Regions from separate parts of the Metabacillus elymi genome, predicted to be linked through region 1. Evidence: predicted binding sites of a transcription regulator. Region 1 holds the regulator's gene; each other region holds the start of a gene.
The links. Region 1 encodes CtsR, which represses protease genes until heat stress. Its sites were predicted from a motif close to ATGGTCAATAAAGGTCAAACA; they were not measured.
Positions count from the first base shown of each region.

Region 2: a site for CtsR is predicted at 3,664-3,684, ahead of clpP (ATP-dependent Clp endopeptidase proteolytic subunit ClpP). Genes of this name have one in related genera too.
Region 3: a site for CtsR is predicted at 2,992-3,012, ahead of HUW50_RS18160 (ATP-dependent Clp protease ATP-binding subunit). Genes of this name have one in related genera too.

Region 1 is NZ_CP055263.1:2,064,418-2,071,209, forward strand. It holds gene HUW50_RS09745 (MgtC/SapB family protein) at 592-1,284, shown strand; gene HUW50_RS09750 (CtsR family transcriptional regulator) at 1,410-1,871, shown strand; gene HUW50_RS09755 (protein-arginine kinase activator protein McsA) at 1,887-2,438, shown strand; gene HUW50_RS09760 (protein-arginine kinase McsB) at 2,441-3,538, shown strand; gene clpC (ATP-dependent protease ATP-binding subunit ClpC) at 3,535-5,982, shown strand; gene radA (DNA repair protein RadA) at 6,247-6,792, shown strand, end outside.
Region 2 is NZ_CP055263.1:1,224,122-1,230,913, reverse strand. It holds gene rapZ (RNase adapter RapZ) at 1-582, shown strand, start outside; gene HUW50_RS05965 (gluconeogenesis factor YvcK family protein) at 586-1,554, shown strand; gene whiA (DNA-binding protein WhiA) at 1,584-2,534, shown strand; gene HUW50_RS05955 (HPr family phosphocarrier protein) at 2,566-2,823, shown strand; gene clpP (ATP-dependent Clp endopeptidase proteolytic subunit ClpP) at 2,934-3,530, opposite strand; tRNA gene HUW50_RS05945 (tRNA-Arg) at 3,898-3,973, shown strand; gene HUW50_RS05940 (hypothetical protein) at 4,117-4,365, shown strand; cyclic di-GMP riboswitch class I at 4,590-4,677, shown strand; gene HUW50_RS05935 (EAL domain-containing protein) at 4,679-6,792, shown strand, end outside.
Region 3 is NZ_CP055263.1:3,954,044-3,960,835, reverse strand. It holds gene HUW50_RS18175 (HAD-IA family hydrolase) at 416-979, opposite strand; gene HUW50_RS18170 (metallophosphoesterase family protein) at 1,007-1,744, opposite strand; gene HUW50_RS18165 (YkvI family membrane protein) at 1,804-2,835, opposite strand; gene HUW50_RS18160 (ATP-dependent Clp protease ATP-binding subunit) at 3,103-5,226, shown strand; gene HUW50_RS18155 (potassium channel family protein) at 5,401-6,423, shown strand; gene HUW50_RS18150 (hypothetical protein) at 6,523-6,792, shown strand, end outside.

The DNA of each region.
Region 1 (6,792 bases):
ACGTCCTGTGGCAACGTAGAAGTCAGCACATCCTGTGCAAGTAAGGAAGCGCAGAGAGTGAGGACCGGAATGTGCGTTCTTGGCACATGAGGATCTGAATGAACAAGCTGACGAAGAGATTCGCCGCTTATCGCAAGCCGATATCCGAACACGGAAGTTAAGCTCTTCAGCGCCGATGGTAGTTGGGGGTTTCCCCCTGTGAGAGTAGGACGTTGCCAGGTAAGAGAGAAAAAGATCAGTAGAGATACTGGTCTTTTTTGTATATATAAAGAACCTTCTCTGCCTATGAACTTTTTATTACCCTAAGTTGTTCAAGAAGTCTAATCGTTTTAAAAAGTCCCAAGAAAAAATGACTAGAAAATTATTATCCAACTTATAGCTTCCAGATACTAAATCTACATAAAACTGACGAATTTCTATTTAATTCAATAGTATTGAGCAATACTTTTAGAGTAATTTAATGTCCTAAAAATATAAAAGGATCAAAAATATTCATTGAAAATTATTCGATAATTGTGTTTTGAAGACAGACATTTGAGTATATATATATAAGATCACATATTTAAAGCTAAAGAGGCGAAATGAATGAATATGCTTGAATTATTAAATCAAGATACATATACCATGTTTGCTCGTATATTTATAGCGACCCTTTTATGTGGAGTAATTGGATTGGAACGTGAATTTAAAAATCATCCAGCAGGATTTCGAACCCATTTACTAGTGGGAATAGGATCTTGTTTAATGATGATTTTATCTCTATATGGTTTCAAAAGTTATATAGATAATGATCCTAATATACGGTTTGATCCAGCTAGGATTCCATCATATGTTATTAGTGGTATAGGGTTTTTAGGTGGTGGAACGATTCTAGTAAAGGGTGCAACTGTAAGAGGGCTAACGACAGCTGCATCAATATGGATCGTGGCTGGTTTAGGTTTAGTTATAGGTGCCGGAATGTATGTAGTAGCATTTTTTACTACAGCAATGGTTTTAATGTGTTTAATATTCTTAAATCAACTTGAAAATTATATGAATGTTAAAAGGGCAAGGAGGAAAATGAAAATATCCGTAGATTCCCGCAAGACTACGATTGATCAAGTAATTCAAAAATTAACATCATATGATGTAACAACCCATAAGATAGTAATGACATCTTGTAGGAAAGATAAAGATAGCAATGTTGTGTTTCATTATCAATTAGATATTGATATATCTTCTGTTTCACATACTGATTTAGAAAAGATACTGGTAGAGAATCACGAAGTGGAAAAAATATTTTAAATACGTTTTACTTCCTCTTATTTTGGCAATATTTAAATTGAAACAGAAAAGTTGAAAAATTTTTCTGTTCGTTTTATAGTAATATTAAAGTCAAATATAGTCAAAGTCAGTGAGGGGGAGGTTGAGTGAGAAATATTTCAGACATTATTGAACAGTATTTGAAAAAGGTACTAGATAGTAGTGGCAAGGAAATAGTCGAGATTAAACGAAGTGAAATTGCAGATAAATTTCAGTGTGTGCCTTCACAGATCAATTACGTTATTAATACAAGGTTTACAATTGAAAGAGGCTACGTTGTTGAAAGTAAGCGTGGCGGAGGCGGCTATATTCGGATTATTAAGGTTCGCGCAAATAATCAGGCACACCTCTTAGATCAAATCTTACACTTGATTCATCACCGCCTTTCCCAGGCATCTGCTGAGGACATTATAGGTCGGCTTGTAAGTGAGGAAGTTATTTCTTCCCGCGAAGCTAAATTAATGTTAAGTGTAATTGATCGTTCAGTCCTTTATATTGAGCTCCCTCATAGGGACGAATTAAGGGCAAGGATGTTTAAGGCCATGATAACTTCATTGAAATATAAGTGAAAGTAGGGGAGACGGATGATCTGCCAGGAGTGTAATGAAAGACCGGCAACGTTTCACTTTACAAAAGTGATTAATGGAGAAAAAACGGAAGTCCACATATGTGAACATTGCGCACATGAAAATAGTGAACTTTTTATGTTTAATGTTAACACAGGATTTTCTTTAAATAATTTATTAACTGGATTGCTTAACATGGAATCTGATATTGCTAATACAGAGGAACAAAATGTTTTTAAAGCTAGTGATGTACCACAATGTGATCGATGTAAAATGACCTTACATCAGTTTAAAAAGGTTGGAAGATTTGGCTGTTCAAATTGTTATCCTACTTTTAAAAATCATATAACCCCAATACTTAAACGAGTTCATGGCGGGAACACTGTTCACTCAGGAAAAATCCCTGAGCGAATAGGGGGAGATATTCATATCCGCAAGCAAATAGATGAGCTGAAAACTAAAATTCATGAATTCATTGTACAGGAAGAGTTTGAGCAAGCTGCTAAAGTAAGAGATCAAATAAGATCTCTTGAGAAAAGGATAAGTAGCTTTCATGAGGAGGGATCATAATCATGTCACTCCAAAATTTTATGAATAAGGCAATGAGTGCTTGGATGAGTCAAGAAGGACCGGATTCGGACATTGTATTAAGTAGTCGGATTCGCTTAGCACGTAATATGGAACAGTTTAAATTTCCTACAGTTTCTACAAATGAAGAATCACAAGAAGTTCTTAACTTCTTTGAAACAACATATGCAAATAAAACATTTCAGGAAATTGGTCAGCTGGAGCTGCTTAAGATGAACGATATGCAGCCCATTCAGAAAAGGGTTTTAGTAGAAAAGCATCTAATAAGTCCTAATCTAGCTGATAACTCTATTTATGGTGGATGTTTACTTTCTGAAAATGAGGAAGTTAGCATAATGTTAAATGAAGAGGACCATATCCGGATTCAATGTTTATTTCCAGGATTTCAACTTGAGGAAGCGTTGGATATGGCGAACAAGTTAGATGATTGGATTGAAGAAGAGGTAGACTACGCTTTTGATGAAAGAAGGGGATACTTAACCAGTTGTCCTACGAATGTGGGGACTGGATTAAGGGCATCGGTCATGATGCATTTACCTGCATTAGTACTTACCCAAAAAGTTAATAGAATTATCCCAGCAATTAATCAGCTTGGATTAGTAGTAAGAGGCATATATGGTGAGGGTAGTGAGGCCATCGGCAACATTTTTCAGATTTCAAATCAAATAACATTAGGTAAGTCTGAGAAAGATATTGTTGAAGATCTTATTAGTGTGGTTCAACAATTAATTACCCAAGAAAGAGCTACTCGTGAAGCTCTTTACAACTCATCCCAAAACCAGCTAGAAGACAGAGTGTATAGATCATTCGGAACTTTGACTTATAGCCGAATAATTGAATCGAATGAGACAGCAAAATGTTTGTCTGATGTTAGATTGGGAATTGATTTAGGAATTATTAAAGATATATCTCGTAATATTCTCAATGAACTTATGATTTTAACTCAACCTGGATTTTTACAACAATATTTTGGTGGACCATTACGTCCAAATGAAAGAGATGTTCGCCGAGCTGCTTTAATAAGAGAGCGGCTAAACTTAGAAATGGAACGTAATAAATGGATGGAGGATGATGAATCATGATGTTTGGAAGATTTACAGAGCGCGCACAAAAGGTACTTGCTTTAGCACAAGAAGAAGCAGTTCGTTTAGGACATAACAATATAGGTACAGAACATATTTTACTGGGGCTAGTTAGTGAAGGTGAAGGGATTGCAGCTAAGGCTTTACTTGCATTAGGACTAGGCCCAGAAAAGATCCAAAAAGAGGTAGAAGGTTTAATTGGAAGAGGTCAAGATGCTTCTCAAACAATCCACTACACACCTAGAGCTAAAAAAGTAATTGAACTATCAATGGATGAAGCAAGAAAGTTAGGTCATTCTTATGTAGGAACAGAACATATTTTGTTAGGACTTATACGTGAAGGTGAGGGTGTTGCGGCAAGAGTCCTTAACAATCTAGGTGTAAGCTTGAATAAAGCAAGACAACAGGTTCTTCAGCTATTGGGCAGTAATGAAACATCTTCAAATCATCAAGGTGGAGGTATGACCAATGCTAATACACCTACACTTGATAGTCTTGCAAGAGACTTAACTTCGATTGCGAGAGAAGGAAGTTTAGATCCAGTTATCGGGAGAAGTAAAGAAATTCAACGTGTTATTGAAGTATTAAGTCGCCGTACAAAAAATAACCCAGTCTTAATTGGTGAGCCAGGTGTTGGTAAAACAGCAATAGCAGAGGGGCTAGCTCAACAAATCGTTCAGAATGAGGTTCCTGAAATCTTACGTGATAAGCGCGTAATGACACTTGATATGGGTACTGTAGTTGCTGGTACAAAATACCGTGGTGAATTTGAAGATAGACTTAAAAAAGTGATGGATGAAATCCGCCAAGCTGGTAATATTATTCTATTTATCGATGAGTTACACACATTGATTGGTGCTGGTGGTGCAGAGGGAGCAATCGATGCTTCTAACATTTTGAAACCTTCATTAGCTAGGGGTGAATTACAGTGTATTGGTGCAACTACACTTGATGAGTACCGAAAATACATTGAGAAAGATGCTGCATTAGAACGTAGATTCCAACCAATTCAGGTCGATGAGCCAACAGCTGAAGAAAGTGTTCAAATCTTAAAAGGCTTGCGTGACCGCTATGAAGCGCATCATAGAGTATCGATTACAGATGAAGCAATTGATGCTGCTGTAAAATTATCTGATCGTTATATTTCTGATCGCTTCCTACCAGATAAAGCGATTGATTTAATTGATGAGGCTGGCTCAAAGGTACGATTACGTTCATTCACGACACCACCAAACTTAAAAGAGCTAGAACAAAAGCTTGATGAAATCCGCAAAGAAAAAGATGCTTCTGTACAAAGTCAGGAGTTTGAAAAAGCGGCATCCCTACGTGATACGGAGCAAAGATTACGTGAACAGCTTGAAGAAACGAAGAAAACATGGAAAGAAAAACAAGGTCAAGAGAATACTGAAGTAACAGTCGAAGACATTGCGATGGTAGTCTCCAGTTGGACCGGTGTTCCAGTTTCAAGATTAGCACAAACAGAAACAGATAAGCTGTTAAATATGGAGAGTCTTTTACATTCAAGAGTTATTGGTCAAGAAGAAGCTGTAGTTGCTGTAGCAAAAGCAGTTCGTCGTGCACGAGCTGGGTTAAAGGATCCTAAACGTCCAATTGGATCATTTATTTTCTTAGGACCAACAGGTGTAGGTAAAACTGAGCTTGCTAGGGCATTGGCAGAATCAATTTTCGGTGATGAAGATTCGATGATTCGCATCGATATGTCAGAGTATATGGAGAAGCACTCCACTTCTCGTTTAGTTGGTTCACCTCCTGGCTATGTAGGTTATGAAGAAGGTGGTCAATTAACTGAAAAGGTGAGAAGAAAGCCATACTCTGTTGTGCTTTTAGACGAAATTGAAAAGGCTCATCCTGATGTTTTTAACATCCTTCTGCAGGTATTAGAGGATGGAAGGCTAACAGACTCTAAGGGGCGTACAGTAGACTTTAGAAATACAATTTTAATTATGACATCTAATGTTGGGGCAAGTGAGTTGAAGCGTAATAAATATGTTGGATTTAACATTCAAGATGAAACTCAAAATTACAAGGATATGAAAGGCAAAGTAATGAATGAGTTAAAACGCGCATTCCGACCTGAGTTCATTAACCGTATTGATGAGATTATTGTATTCCACTCATTAGAAAAGAAACATTTAAAAGAAATTGTTTCGCTAATGTCTGACCAATTAACAAAACGATTAAAAGAACAGGACCTATCATTAGAGTTAACAGACTCTGCTATAGAAAAAATTGCAGATGAAGGAATTGATCTTGAATACGGTGCTAGACCGCTCCGTCGTTCTATTCAGAAAAATGTTGAAGATCGTCTTTCTGAAGAATTATTAAGAGGTAATATTAATAAAGGTCATAAGATAATTCTAGATGTAGATAATGGTGAATTTGTTGTAAAAACAACTGAAAAAGAAGAAGTTAAAACTAAATAACAAGACTGTAAGTTGAGGCATACCGCGTAAAGTGTGCCTCACTTTCTTTATATAAATAAAAAGTTAAAATTTTTATATAAAGTTATCATTTATAGCTTCAGTGCTGAGTTCTTACATTCCCATGTACATCCTATTGTGTTGGGACAGACCTAGGCACTTGCACTTTCTAATAATGCTCCTCAAAGTCTCCATTATTTCTTATAATTAAGGATAGGAATCATAATTAGCTTGACTACTTGGTATCTATAAGAGAGGAACACGTATATGGCTAAAACGAAGGTAAAGTTTATTTGTCAAACATGTGGATATGAATCACCTAAATGGATGGGGAAATGTCCGGGTTGTGGTGAATGGAATACAATGACAGAGGAAGTTTTAAAGCCTACTTCACCTCGGAAGGCGGTTTTTGCTCATTCCACCCAAACGGTACAAAAGCCTTCTCCGATTACAAATATAGAAACAACCCAAGAACCAAGGATTTTTACAAATCTAAAAGAATTTAACCGTGTCTTAGGAAGCGGTATTGTTAAGGGCTCCCTTGTATTAATTGGTGGAGATCCTGGGATTGGCAAGTCTACACTTTTACTGCAAGTATCATCACAGTTAGCTGAAAATGGAAATGATGTATTGTATATTTCAGGAGAAGAATCAGTAAAACAAACAAAACTAAGGGCTGACCGCTTAGGGGTTAAAGCAAATAAACTATTTGTTTTGTCTGAAACAGATTTAAGTTTTATTTCAAGGGCGATTGAAGAAACAAACCCTGCATTTGTGGTTGTCGATTCAATCCAAACAGTATTCCATAGCGAA
Region 2 (6,792 bases), 840 kb from region 1:
ACACTAGTAACAAGATACAAAGAAACGCGGAGGTCACATCCGCTAGCTTCAAAAGGGCTTCCATTAGAGGGGATTGGACTTGAACGTGAACTTCTCGAGGAGCTTAAAGGAAGAGCACAGCTTATCTATGATACTTCAGACTTGAAGCCAAGAGATTTAAGAGAAAAAATCCTGAAGCAATTTTCTTCAAGTGTTGAGCATACATTTACTGTAAATGTGACTTCATTTGGATTTAAATATGGTGTACCAATAGATGCTGATCTAATGTTTGACGTAAGATTTTTGCCAAACCCGCACTATATTGACCATATGAGACCAAAAACTGGATTACAAGAAGAAGTGTCCTCTTATGTGTTAAAATGGAGTGAAACACAAAAGTTTTTAGAAAAACTCATCGATTTGCTTACTTTTATGCTTCCTTATTATAAACGGGAAGGTAAAAGTCAAATCGTCATTGCGATTGGTTGTACGGGAGGACAGCATCGCTCGGTAACACTTGCAGAATACATTGCAAACCATTATAAAAATGACTATCATACTCAAGTTTCTCACCGGGATATTGAGAAAAGAAAGCAACATTAATTAATGGTGAATGAACATTTGCCAAAGGTTGTCATCATTGGCGGGGGTACTGGTTTATCAGTCCTTTTACGAGGATTAAAGCAGTTCCCCTTAGACATTACAGCAATTGTCACAGTCGCAGATGATGGCGGGAGCTCAGGCAGGCTCCGAAATGAATTAAACATTCCTCCTCCTGGTGATATTCGCAATGTATTAGCAGCTTTGTCAGATGTTGAGCCTCTTGTCGAGGAGCTTTTTCAGCATCGTTTCAATAAAGGCAATAATTTAATTGGACATTCATTAGGAAATCTTATCCTAGCTGCTATGACAAATATTACTGGTGACTTTGTCCATGCAATAAAGGAAATGAGTACTGTGTTAAATGTGCGTGGGAAAGTATTACCTGCTGCAAATACCAGTGTCATTTTAAACGCTGAAATGGAAGATGGAACCATTGTTTCTGGTGAGTCCAAAATTCCTTTTTCAGGAAAGAAAATAAAGCGGGTCTTTCTTAGTCCTGATGATATTGAGCCGTTACCTGAAACAATTGATGTGATTAGAGAAGCGGATTTAATTATAATTGGGCCTGGAAGTCTGTACACAAGTATTCTCCCTAACCTTCTTGTTCCAAAAATAGGCGAAGAGGTTTGTAAAGCAAAAGCAAAAAAGGTTTACATTTGTAATGTGATGACACAAGCAGGAGAAACATTGAATTTTTCTGCAAGTGATCATGTTAAAGCATTATATGATCATATGAGATGCACATTTATGAATACCATTCTTGTTAATGAAGAAGAAATTCCTGATCATATCAAATCGTTATATGAAGAGGAGCTTGCAAAGCCAGTACATTTTGATATCGAGGCATTAAAATCATTAGGCCTTGAGGTCATCACAGATAAAATTGTAAGTTACGAAAATAGTGTTATTAGACATGATACAAATAAAGTGGCAAAGCTACTTTATGGAATCCTTCAGCAAGAAATGACATAAGTGCATGTCTTAGAATGGGGGTGCAGAGGTTGTCATTTGCATCTGAAACAAAAAAGGAACTAACAAACTTAGAACTAAAGCCTTGCTGCCTAAAAGCAGAGCTATCTGCACTTATTAGAATGAATGGATCCCTTTCATTTTCAAACCGAGTGATTATGGTTGATATTCAAACAGAAAATGCAGCTATTGCAAGGCGTATCTATATATTATTAAAAAAGCAATATGATATCACAGTGGAATTACTAGTACGTAAAAAAATGCGATTGAAAAAGAACAATGTCTATATTGTTCGCCTAGCTGAAAAGGCAAAGGCTATCTTAGAGGATTTAAATATTTTAGAGGAAGATTTTACCTTTGTAAGGAATATATCAAGCTCACTGGTGAAAAAGAAATGTTGCAAACGCTCTTATATTCGTGGAGCATTTCTTGCAGGAGGCTCTGTTAACAATCCTGAAACTTCCTCTTATCATCTCGAAATTTTCTCTCTTTACAAAGAGCATAATGATTCTCTTTGCGAGTTAATGAATACATTTGATTTAAACAGCAAGACGTTAGAACGAAAAAAGGGCTTCATTACGTATTTAAAAGAAGCAGAAAAAATTACCGAGCTTCTTAATATAATCGGTGCCCATCAAGCATTACTTCGTTTTGAGGATGTAAGAATTGTCCGAGATATGAGGAATTCTGTTAATCGTCTAGTGAATTGTGAAACAGCCAATTTGAACAAAACGATTGGTGCTGCACTAAGACAGGTTGAAAATATTCGATTCATCGATAATAAAATTGGGCTAGATGCATTACCCGATAAACTTCGAGAAATTGCAAAGCTACGAGTCGAATATCAGGATGTTACATTAAAAGAACTGGGTGAAATGGTAACAAGCGGAACAATTAGCAAATCTGGTATAAACCATCGCTTACGAAAATTAGACCAAATTGCAGAACAACTACGAACAGGCCAACCGCTATCATTAAAATAATAAATTAATTAAAAGAGAAGAGGAGATAACTATGGTTGAAAAAAAAGTTGAAGTTCACCTGAAAACTGGTTTACAAGCTCGTCCAGCAGCACTATTTGTTCAAGAAGCAAACCGGTTTGCATCAGATGTTTTCTTAGAGAAAGACGGAAAAAAGGTAAATGCTAAAAGCATTATGGGGCTTATGAGTTTAGCAATAAGTTCAGGATCTATCATAACACTAATTGCAGAAGGTAATGACGAAGAAGAAGCAGTAGATACATTAGCTAACTATGTACAGCAAGAAGGATAACAAAAGGCAGCACACCGCTCAGGAAATAGAGACGGTGTGCTATTTTTTACCCTATTTAAATAACAGAAAAGAAAAAAGCTTACCTTCAATGGTAAGCTTTTTACTATATATTACTTTTCGCCAATTGGGCTACGGTCTAATACTTTATCAATTAAACCATACTCTAGAGCTCGACTAGCAGTCATGAAATTATCACGCTCTGTATCACGCTCAATGACATCTAAGGACTGACCAGTACGGTCTGAAAGAATTTTGTTTAATTTGTCACGCAAGAAAAGAATACGCTTTGCAGCAATTTCAATTTCTGTTGCCTGACCTTGTGCTCCGCCAAGTGGTTGGTGAATCATTACTTCACTGTTAGGAAGTGCATAACGTTTACCCTTTTCACCAGCTGCAAGTAAGAATGCACCCATTGAAGCGGCCATACCGATACAAATTGTTGAAACTTGTGGTTTAATAAATTGCATCGTGTCATAAATCGCCATACCAGCAGTGATTGATCCACCAGGTGAGTTAATATAAATGGAAATATCCTTTTCTGGATCCTCTGCTTCTAAAAATAATAGCTGAGATACGATTGAGTTTGCTACGTTATCGTCAATTCCACTTCCAAGCATAATAATGCGGTCTTTCAATAGACGAGAGTAAATGTCGTAAGCACGCTCACCACGATTTGTTTGTTCAATAACTGTAGGGATTAAATTCATTATTCTATTCCTCCTTCGTAATAAGAAAGATTGCACTAAAGGATAAACTTATACCAGTATGTAATCCTTTAGAACATAATACTAAACATGCATCTAGCAGTTGTATTACTTTATGTATTTCCATCATACAACTAAGGTCAATAAAGGTCAAACGAAAAGGTCAAAGATCCTTATTGACCTTATTTATACTATACTATGTATTTGTTAATCATAACATGTTTATCATGTTTCCCACATTTATTGCATTTCAAACGGTATAAATAGTCGAAATTGGATTAGGAATAGAATATAGTGTTTGCTATAAAAAGACAGTTGAAATTATTGTAAAGTTCACGTATAATTTTCGTTACTGATGTATGAATATTTTGCGCTCGTAGCTCAGTCGGATAGAGCGGTGGTTTCCGGTACCACGTCTGCCGGGGGTTCGAATCCCTCCGAGCGCGTCATAGATGTTAAGGATAGCAAGGGTTTGAGTGAATCTCAGGTCCTTGTTATTTTTTATGGACAAGTTTCTTGTTTATTATTTTAGTTTATCTAAATTTAGAAACCTTTTCTTTATCCTTTTAACAATAGAGGAGGAATAAAAATGCATAAAGAACAACCTCATTCAGTCACAACAGTTGATTATAAGAGAATTGATGATAATAAGTGTTTTGTAGAAGTGAAAGGCTATGATGCGATATTAGGTTCTGAATTTAAAGGTGTCATAAAATTCTTGAATGGTGAACCTTTTGGGGATATTATTCATCCTTTAAACAGCTCGCTATCTCCAGATTGCCGTGTATTTGTTACTACCTATTTAATAACCAAGTACAATGAAGGTGAATATAATTAACAAAAAGCTTATCAAGTATGTATGAGTTATATTTAAGCTTTATTGCACTTTAGAACGTCAAACCTAACGGTGGGATCCTTTGATAGGATCCCTTCGATTTTTTAGTACACATGTTTCAGTTTAACCACTTAAGTGTCTAAATTTTAACTTTCAGGAATATAAAAATTTTTTTGTGAAATTTACCATCTAAAATCAGGATTAAATGACGATAAAAGTAATATAATCTTCGATAATGGCAAACCCAGCGAAAGTTGGTGACGCAAAGCTACGGACCTAAGGAGAATTTCTTTTTACTTTACTTGAGGTGAACTAAGTGATTAATTCATTTTTTGCTAACTATCATCCATTACTTGTTGTTGTTTCATTTATTATTGCTATCTTATCTTCTTATACTGGTTTTGATATACTTTACCGCCTTTCAAACCAAAAGGGGCGAAAGAAAACAATTTGGATATGGTATGGTTCTTTTACTATTGGTATTGGGATTTGGACGGCGCATTTTTTAGGAATGCTTGCTTTTATACCCTTTCATTCATTTGACTTATCTCATGTGTCTATTTCTTTAATAGTTGCAATAAGTCTTATGTATTTAACATTAATCATCAGTGCAAAAGCTCAAAAAAGTAGGGCTCATGGCAACTTAGCAAGTCTTATTTGGGGGATAAGCTTTCTCGTACTTCATTTTAGCGGAATGGAGTCATTTCATGGTCAAATTGAATACAATTTTTTCTCAGTTTTAGTAGCGACACTATTCGCCTTATTACCGACCTTTTATATTCTAAAAATGTTTATGCGGAATATGTTATCTCCTTCATTAGGCATTTTTCGTATGAAGATGATTAGCGGAATTCTTATGGGAATTAGTTTAATGTGTTTGCACTTTTTATCAATGGTAGGAATGACAAGCCATCTTGCTGCTTCTGAACATGTAACCATCAACCATAATATTTACTTAACCGTTGGAATAGGGATAGGTAGTGTAGTTATTCTTTTCTTTTTTATTTTGATTTCTGTAATAGATAGAAAATTCACCAGCCAGTCACAAAAGTTAGAACGTACTGAACAGGTGGAGAAGGAACTGATTGAGAGTGAAGAACGTTATCGTAATCTTATTGAGAAATCCCCCATGGCACTGCTTGTAATTCAAGATGACATAATTGTTTACGCAAATCCTGAAGCGATTAAATTATATGGTGCTTCTCATGATAAGCAATTAATTGGAAAATCAATTAAGAAAATTGTTCATCCTGATAGTATCGAACACTTTAAAAATTCAGTGGATAATCTATTTAAAGGCAAGGAACAACATTTTCAGGAATATAAGCTTTTTACACTTGATAAAAAATCTATTATTGTAGAGGGTTCTGGAGCAAAAGTTATGTATAATGGTAAGCCAGCGCTTTTAGCAATGGGGAAAGATCTTACCGAACAGAAGGTGCTCATCGAACAATTAACGATCAACGAACAACGTTATCAGTCTCTCTTTGAATATAACAAGGATGCTGTCTACTCATTTGATTTAACAGGAAATTTTACTAATGTTAATAAAGCCAGTGAACACCTGACAGGTTACAGTTCAGCTGAGTTATTAACTATGTCATTTGAGGAGATTATCCATCCGGATGATATATCAAAAGCAATGACTGCTTTTGATAATGCAACGAAAGGGAGTACCGATACACTTTATGTAAACGTTGTTCATAAATCGGGGAAACTAGTTTATGTTAATGTAACAAATATACCGATTGTTATTGAAGAGAAAATTGTGGGCATTTATGGAATTGCAAAGGACATTACAGAGCAAAAGAAAGCACAAGCTTTGGTACAGCATATGGCATACCATGATCATCTGACTGGGTTGCCAAACAGAAGTATGCTTGAGAAGTGTTTGTCGACTGGATTAGAACTTTCAACGAGAAAAGCAGTCCTGTTTATTGACCTAGACCGTTTTAAAGTTATAAACGATACATTAGGCCATACGATAGGCGATCTATTGTTAAAAGAAGTAGCTCAAAGCTTAAAGCGCTCTGTAAATGAAAACGATATGGTATTCCGACAGGGCGGCGATGAGTTTATTGTGATTTTGGAAAATGTGGATCGTGATCAAGCCGCAAAGATAGCAGAACGAATAATCGAAATGCTAACTAAACCTTTCAAAATTAACGAATATGATATTTTTACTTCTCCGAGTATTGGGATTAGCTTATATCCTGATGACGGGGAAACGGGAGAGATCTTAATTAAACATGCGGATTTTGCGATGTATCAAGCAAAGTCAGCTGGAAAGAAAACGTATAGATTTTATTCTTCATATGAGGAAGAAGGAACATATAATTCTTTAGAAATGGAGATGGCATTGCACAAAGCAATCCAACGTCATGAGCTTGTCTTGCACTATCAACCAAAAATAGATCTTAAAACAGGTAA
Region 3 (6,792 bases), 1.9 Mb from region 1:
TACTATGAATCTTTTATATAGCGTCCGCTTGGAGTACAATAAGGGATGCTATTAGTCTATTTAATTTTAACTCTGCCCCATATTATCACCCCACAGTTTTTATTAGAATAATCATAATACGAAATAAAGTAAACAGTCAAACATAACACTTAGTCGATTTCTTAAATAAATATGTGATAAACCGTTTAAAAATACCTTTTCCAATGAAAAATCACGTATTATGACCTTAAATGAGTGATACAGCTAAAATTGTTAAACTTTTACTCTTTTCCAGTGAAATATTGCTGACTTTCCACTGGTAAACCAATACTTAATTATGGGTTCCTAAGTAAAAACAAAAATAGAGTAACCAATCAATTATTGATCACTCTATTTGAACAGGTTGGGATCTCAGTTTTTTTAAAAATTTAAAGTATTAAATTTTTATTGTTATATAAAAATCTTCATATGTATCTAAATAGAAGTCAGCCCCTTCTGCTTCATTCTGAAACAAACATGTATGCAGGCCAATTTCTTTTGCTGGGACTATATCGAGGACACGATCTCCTACAGCTAAATCTAATTTATACTTATCATGTAAGTAACGATATGCAGTAGGATCAGGTTTTCTTGGAAACCCATCGTCTCCAGCTACAATTTCTTGAAAGTAATGATTCCAACCAAAATAATCAAGAATTGTTTGAACTTCTTCTCTCGGTTTATGTGTCATAATGACATTTAGATTTGATTGTTTTAAAACGTCTTCAACAAATGGAAATGGTCGTTTTTTTTCTGGCGATATTGCTCGTTCCTTCAGTTTAAATTCAGCTATTTGATCTTCTGATAGTTGAAAGAAAGCTGTTGCATGTGTAAAAGATTTCTTAAGTTCTAAAAAAATTTCATCAGGTGGAACACTCCCCTTTAATACTTCGTGCAAAACATTTGTAAATGCTTTGTAAGTATCAAATAATGTTCCATCGAAGTCCCATAAGATGTTCAACATTGTCTTCCTTTCATTGTAAAAAATCTATTTTTTAATTCCACGATAACGAGCAGTAGTTAGCTCAATAATATACGGCTCAAGATCTGGCATTTTTGCAAGCCTAGCTAATTGGATTGCAAATTCTATATCATATGGCACTCGTACAAATTGAATTGAGAAGCTAGAACTTTTCTCAGAAAAACCATATTGTCCCTCTAAAATAACATAAGAAGCTTGTGTTACATCAAGAGGATTACCCACACTACCAGTATTAAATAACGTTTTACCTTGAATATGCTGAATAAAGGCGTTGTGAACATCACCATAACCAACTATATCTGGCTGTTTATTTTTCACACCTGTATGAACTGAATTCTCAAACATACTTAACCTTTTTTCAACAGAGTCCCAAGGTTGAATACGTGTATATAAGCTAAATGGTGATGCATGGAATAATCGAATGGACCTACCACTCATATAAAAATCAAACGAAAATGGAAGAGTTTCTAAATAAATACATTGTTCATTTCTAAGTTTGTTTTGGTGCCATTTTAATGTTTCAAATTCTGTTTCCTTTGTAATAAAGTCGTCCCAATTTCCTTTAACAACAACCTCACAAACCTCTCGTATCCTATCAATAGCGGCGCTTGAATCGGGCCCTTTTCCTACTAAATCACCTAAACAAAAAATGCGTTGGATTTGCCTGGAATGAATATCCTTTAAAACTGCATCAAGAGCAGGGATGTTGCCATGTATATCAGATATTATCGCAATACGTTCCAAAATACCCCTCCAAATCAAATAATTAAACGATTCGACCTCTTAATATTATCATACAGTAACTACTTTCTTGGTGCTTTTTTTACAATTAATAAAGCTAGCGTTCCTAAACAAACATAGCCAAAAATTGGGTATAATGATGAAATCAATGAGCTGTACCCGATCTTACTAATAAATGCAGCGATACACAAAATTGCACATACGATTATCATGCGCGGAATTTTCAAATAGGTTGCCACTTGTTTTTCAAGTCCAAATAGATTGCCAATAACTGATGTGAAGACCTCACCATAAATGACAGCTATATATATGAAGTAAAATGCATAAAACGTTGTTTTCATTACTTCTGCCATCGGGATATCAAACTGCGTTAAACTTGGCAAAGTTGAAAGAGCAATATGACTACTAATTAATATAACTGTTAAAAAAAATCCACCTAGCATTCCACCTCTTTTTAAAACTTTCTCATCATTAATCTCACTAGCTAGCGGAACTAGTACTGCTGAAGCCATTGTCAAATTAAAGGCAGCATAAGAAAATGCAGATAAAATCCATTTGAATGAAGCGGATGTTTCAGAAGGTATTAAATATAATGGGTCAAGGGAAAAAGATTGAAATGCTAGCATCACACTAAATAGAATTAACATAGGAACCACAATGATGTTTACGCTGAATAATCCCTTAATACCAAAAGCCATCACAGCAATAGTTAGCAAAATCGTAATGATTACTCCTAACCTTATAGAAAGGTCAAGCTGTTCCTTAAAGATTGCACCTGCACCTGATAGCATAATAGATGTTAAGCCCAAGAGAACGATCAACATAAAAACATTCACAAAGCCGCCAATCTTAGCGCCAAATAAAAAAGTCATTAAATCTTGATAGGATGTTGCCTTTATTCTTTTTGATAAGATGAGCATTTTCGTTCCAATTGATATAAAAAGAAAACCGGCTAAAAGAATTCCTGCTAGTCCAAAAACACCGTACTTCGTGAAAAATTCAACGATTTCCCTACCTGTCGCAAACCCAGCACCAACTACAGTACCAACGTAAACAGCTGCAACCTGAAGGGAAGAAACCCAAGATCTTCGCATCTAACACACCTCACTCAAGTTAAACAAAGCTTGTATCATTATATGAAGAAAACCCTAGATGATTCTTCCCTCTTCAAAACTATGAATTTTGGTAATACTTACAAATGAATTTTTAGAGTCTAAATACTTGAAAGTCAAAAAAGGTCAAAGTATACTATGGTCAAGGAAGGTCAAATCAAAGATCTTGTTTTTTTCACTTATTAGTCAGATAAGATCAAAGTTTCTTATAAAACAATAAAATTCAAAATTGAAAAGGGGTTTTCATTTATGATGTGTGAAAATTGTCAAAAAAACCACGCTACTGTACATGTAAACTTTCAAATAAATAAACAACAAAAACAAATCACATTGTGTCAGGACTGCTTCTCCGCTTATAAACAAACGATTCCTACTGGTGGCATAAATGGATTTTCTTCATATCCATTTGATTTATTTTTAAAAGGATTTCATTCAAGTCAACAATCACAAGGGGCACAACCACAAACTCAGCCTCAACATGGTAGTGGAATCCTTGATCAACTTGGTCGAAATTTAACACATGCTGCCCGTGCCGGTCTAATTGATCCAGTGATTGGCCGTGATGAAGAAGTAGAGCGAGTAATCGAGATTTTAAATCGACGCAATAAAAACAATCCTGTATTAATCGGGGAACCTGGTGTTGGTAAAACAGCTGTTGTCGAGGGTCTTGCGCTACAAATTGCGAATGGGACTGTTCCATCTAAATTAAGAAACAAAGAAGTGTACCTTTTAGATGTTGCTTCACTTGTGGCAAGCACCGGGATTAGGGGTCAATTTGAAGAACGGATGAAAAAAATCATAGATGAACTACAAAACCGTAAAAATATTATTTTATTCATCGATGAAATTCATCAGCTTGTAGGAGCTGGTTCTGCAGAAGGTTCTATGGATGCTGGAAACATATTAAAACCAGCATTGGCCCGCGGAGAGCTTCAAGTTGTTGGTGCAACAACTCTAAAAGAATATCGTACTATTGAAAAAGACGCTGCCTTAGAACGACGCTTTCAGCCTATTATTGTACAAGAACCTTCAATCGATAAAGCAGTAAGCATTCTAAAGGGAATCCAAGCGAAATATGAAAACTTTCATCACGTCACATACACGGATGAAGCGATTAATGCCTGTGTAACATTATCACATCGTTACATTCAGGACAGATTCCTACCTGATAAAGCTATTGATCTTCTTGACGAAGCAGGATCTAAAAAAAACTTAGCGTTATCTAACGTAAATGATGAACAGGTTAAGGTTCGCTTAGTTCAATTATCTAAACAAAAACAAGACGCAACAGAAAACGAAAACTATGAATTAGCTGCTAAATTAAGAGATGAAGAGGTTCGTTTAGAAGCTCAATTAAACCAACAGGGGAATCCTGAAAAACTGCTCGTAGATGTAGATGATATTCAAGCGATCATCGAGAAGAAAACGGGTATCCCAGTTGGCAAGCTTCATGAAAACGAGCAATCAAAAATGAAACATCTAGAACAAAACCTTTTAGAAAAGGTGATTGGCCAAGCAGAAGCGGTTAAAAAGGTAACAAAGGCAATTAGAAGAAGCCGCGCAGGCTTAAAATCAAAAACAAGACCAATTGGTTCCTTCCTCTTTGTTGGACCTACTGGAGTTGGTAAAACTGAATTAACAAAAACATTGGCAGAAGAGTTATTTGGTTCAAAAGATGCGATGATCCGTCTAGACATGAGTGAATATATGGAAAAACATGCCATTTCAAAAATTATTGGCTCCCCTCCTGGCTATGTTGGTCATGATGAGGCAGGACAACTAACGGAAAAGGTTCGCCGAAACCCATACAGTATTATCTTATTAGATGAAATCGAAAAAGCTCATCCTGATGTTCAGCATATCTTCCTGCAAATCTTAGAAGACGGAAGACTTACAGATAGCCAAGGTCGTACGGTTAGCTTCAAAGACACTGTTATTATTATGACAAGTAATGCAGGCGTTGGAGAAAAGCGAATCAAAGTAGGCTTCGAAACACCAACAAACGAAGCAATGCAAGAAAGCCAGCTTTTACATTCATTAGGCTCTTTCTTTAAGCCGGAATTCTTAAATCGATTTGATAACATTATTGAATTTTCTTCTCTTGAAAAGGAGGATCTATTCAAAATTGTTACATTAATGCTAGATGAATTATCAAATACACTAGCTGAACAAGAGGTCTTCTTATCCGCTACAGATCAAGCAAAAGAAAAGCTTGCATTTTTAGGCTATCATCCCGCTTTTGGAGCTAGACCACTTCGTCGTGTGATTCAAGAACATGTAGAAGATAAGATAACAGATCTTCTTTTAGATGAAGGTCAAATAACAAGTGTAACTATTGATGTAAAAAATGATGAAATTGTAATATCACAATAAACATGAGGAGGAGGACTTTTAAGTCATCCTCCTCCTATTTGTTTTCACCTAGATACTCATTACAACCTAAAACAATTATGTTAAAATTTTCATATACTATTTAGAATACATATTGATATGAGTCTATTTTCAACAAGTTTTAAATTGAATAAGAGTTCAAAGAAAGGAGTACATATGATTTTTTTTAGACGATTTTTCCTAAAAGTTGTACAAATGAATAATTGGATTCTCGTATTTGCAACCCTAGCCTTGGTATTTTCCAGCAGTTACTTCATTTATTTTTTAGAACCAGATACGTTTGCAAGTCCCTTTGAAGGGCTTTGGTGGACGATGACAACCGTTGCGACAGTTGGATATGGAGATGTGTCACCTACAACTGTTAATGGGAAAATATTTGCGATGATTTTATATGTTGTCGGTATTGGACTCATGACAATTTTCATCGGGAAAGTGATTGATTTCTTTAGTATTCGTAAACGTTTGAAGGAGGAAGGGAAATTGAAGGTCACAACGGAGAATCACATTATATTAATTAACTGGACGAAAAAAGCTGAAATTACATTAGAGGAGCTATTAAAAACGTTCCAAAATATCCGTATCGTTATTATTGATGAAAGTTTACCTAAAACACCTATCCTTCATGAACAAGTCGAATTTGTTAATGGGAATCCAGCTAATAATAATGTTCTCAATCAGGCGAATCTGCTTAAATGCAAATCGGTCATGGTGTTTTCACCAGATGGTTTGATGACTGCATCCCAATCAGATGGTCATACTTTATTAATTGCCTCAATGATCGAAGGTATAGGTAAAGAGTATAACCGCAATATTTACACCATTTGCGAGGTATCAGATTCAAATCATATTAACGCATTTGTTCACGCGAATGTTGAAGAATTTATTACAGCAAATGACACTGCCGCAAATCTTGCAGCACGTTCCATTCTTTTTAATGGCTCAAGTGAAATTATTAGACAGCTAACAAGTCAACAAGGTTATGATCTTTATTCAATTCCTAAAGAAAAGGAATGGCAAACCTATGCAGATGCTAGTCAAGCCCTTTCTTCTAAAGGCGCACTTCTTATTGCAAATGGAAATGATTTATCTATTATTAATCACCTAGATCATTCTATTCCAGAAAATGCGCAACTCTTTATTATTTGCAATCATACAACCTACCAACAGATTGTTTCTTAATTTTTGCTATAGAGCATATTCTACAGACAGGACAAAAGATGAGCCTCTTTTATCATTGTTTTCCTTTTTGGCACATATACATGCTATGAGGTGTTGACAATGCTAAAATACTCAATCTTCTTCCTTTTCATATCCTTCATTTTTCTTGTATTTAATGGTTCTGCTCTAGGATTTATTTTCTATCAAGAACGTCTTGGTGATTTATTCGGAATCATTTTATTTTGTGGTACAAGTTTACTGGGAGCATTATGTGCATCCATTGCTCTTGAAAAGAAATCATCTTATTATTCTAATCTCTTCTTTTATGGTCATCTTGTTGTCACATTTTTCCCTATCTATTATTGGGGGATTTCGAGACTATTATTGACT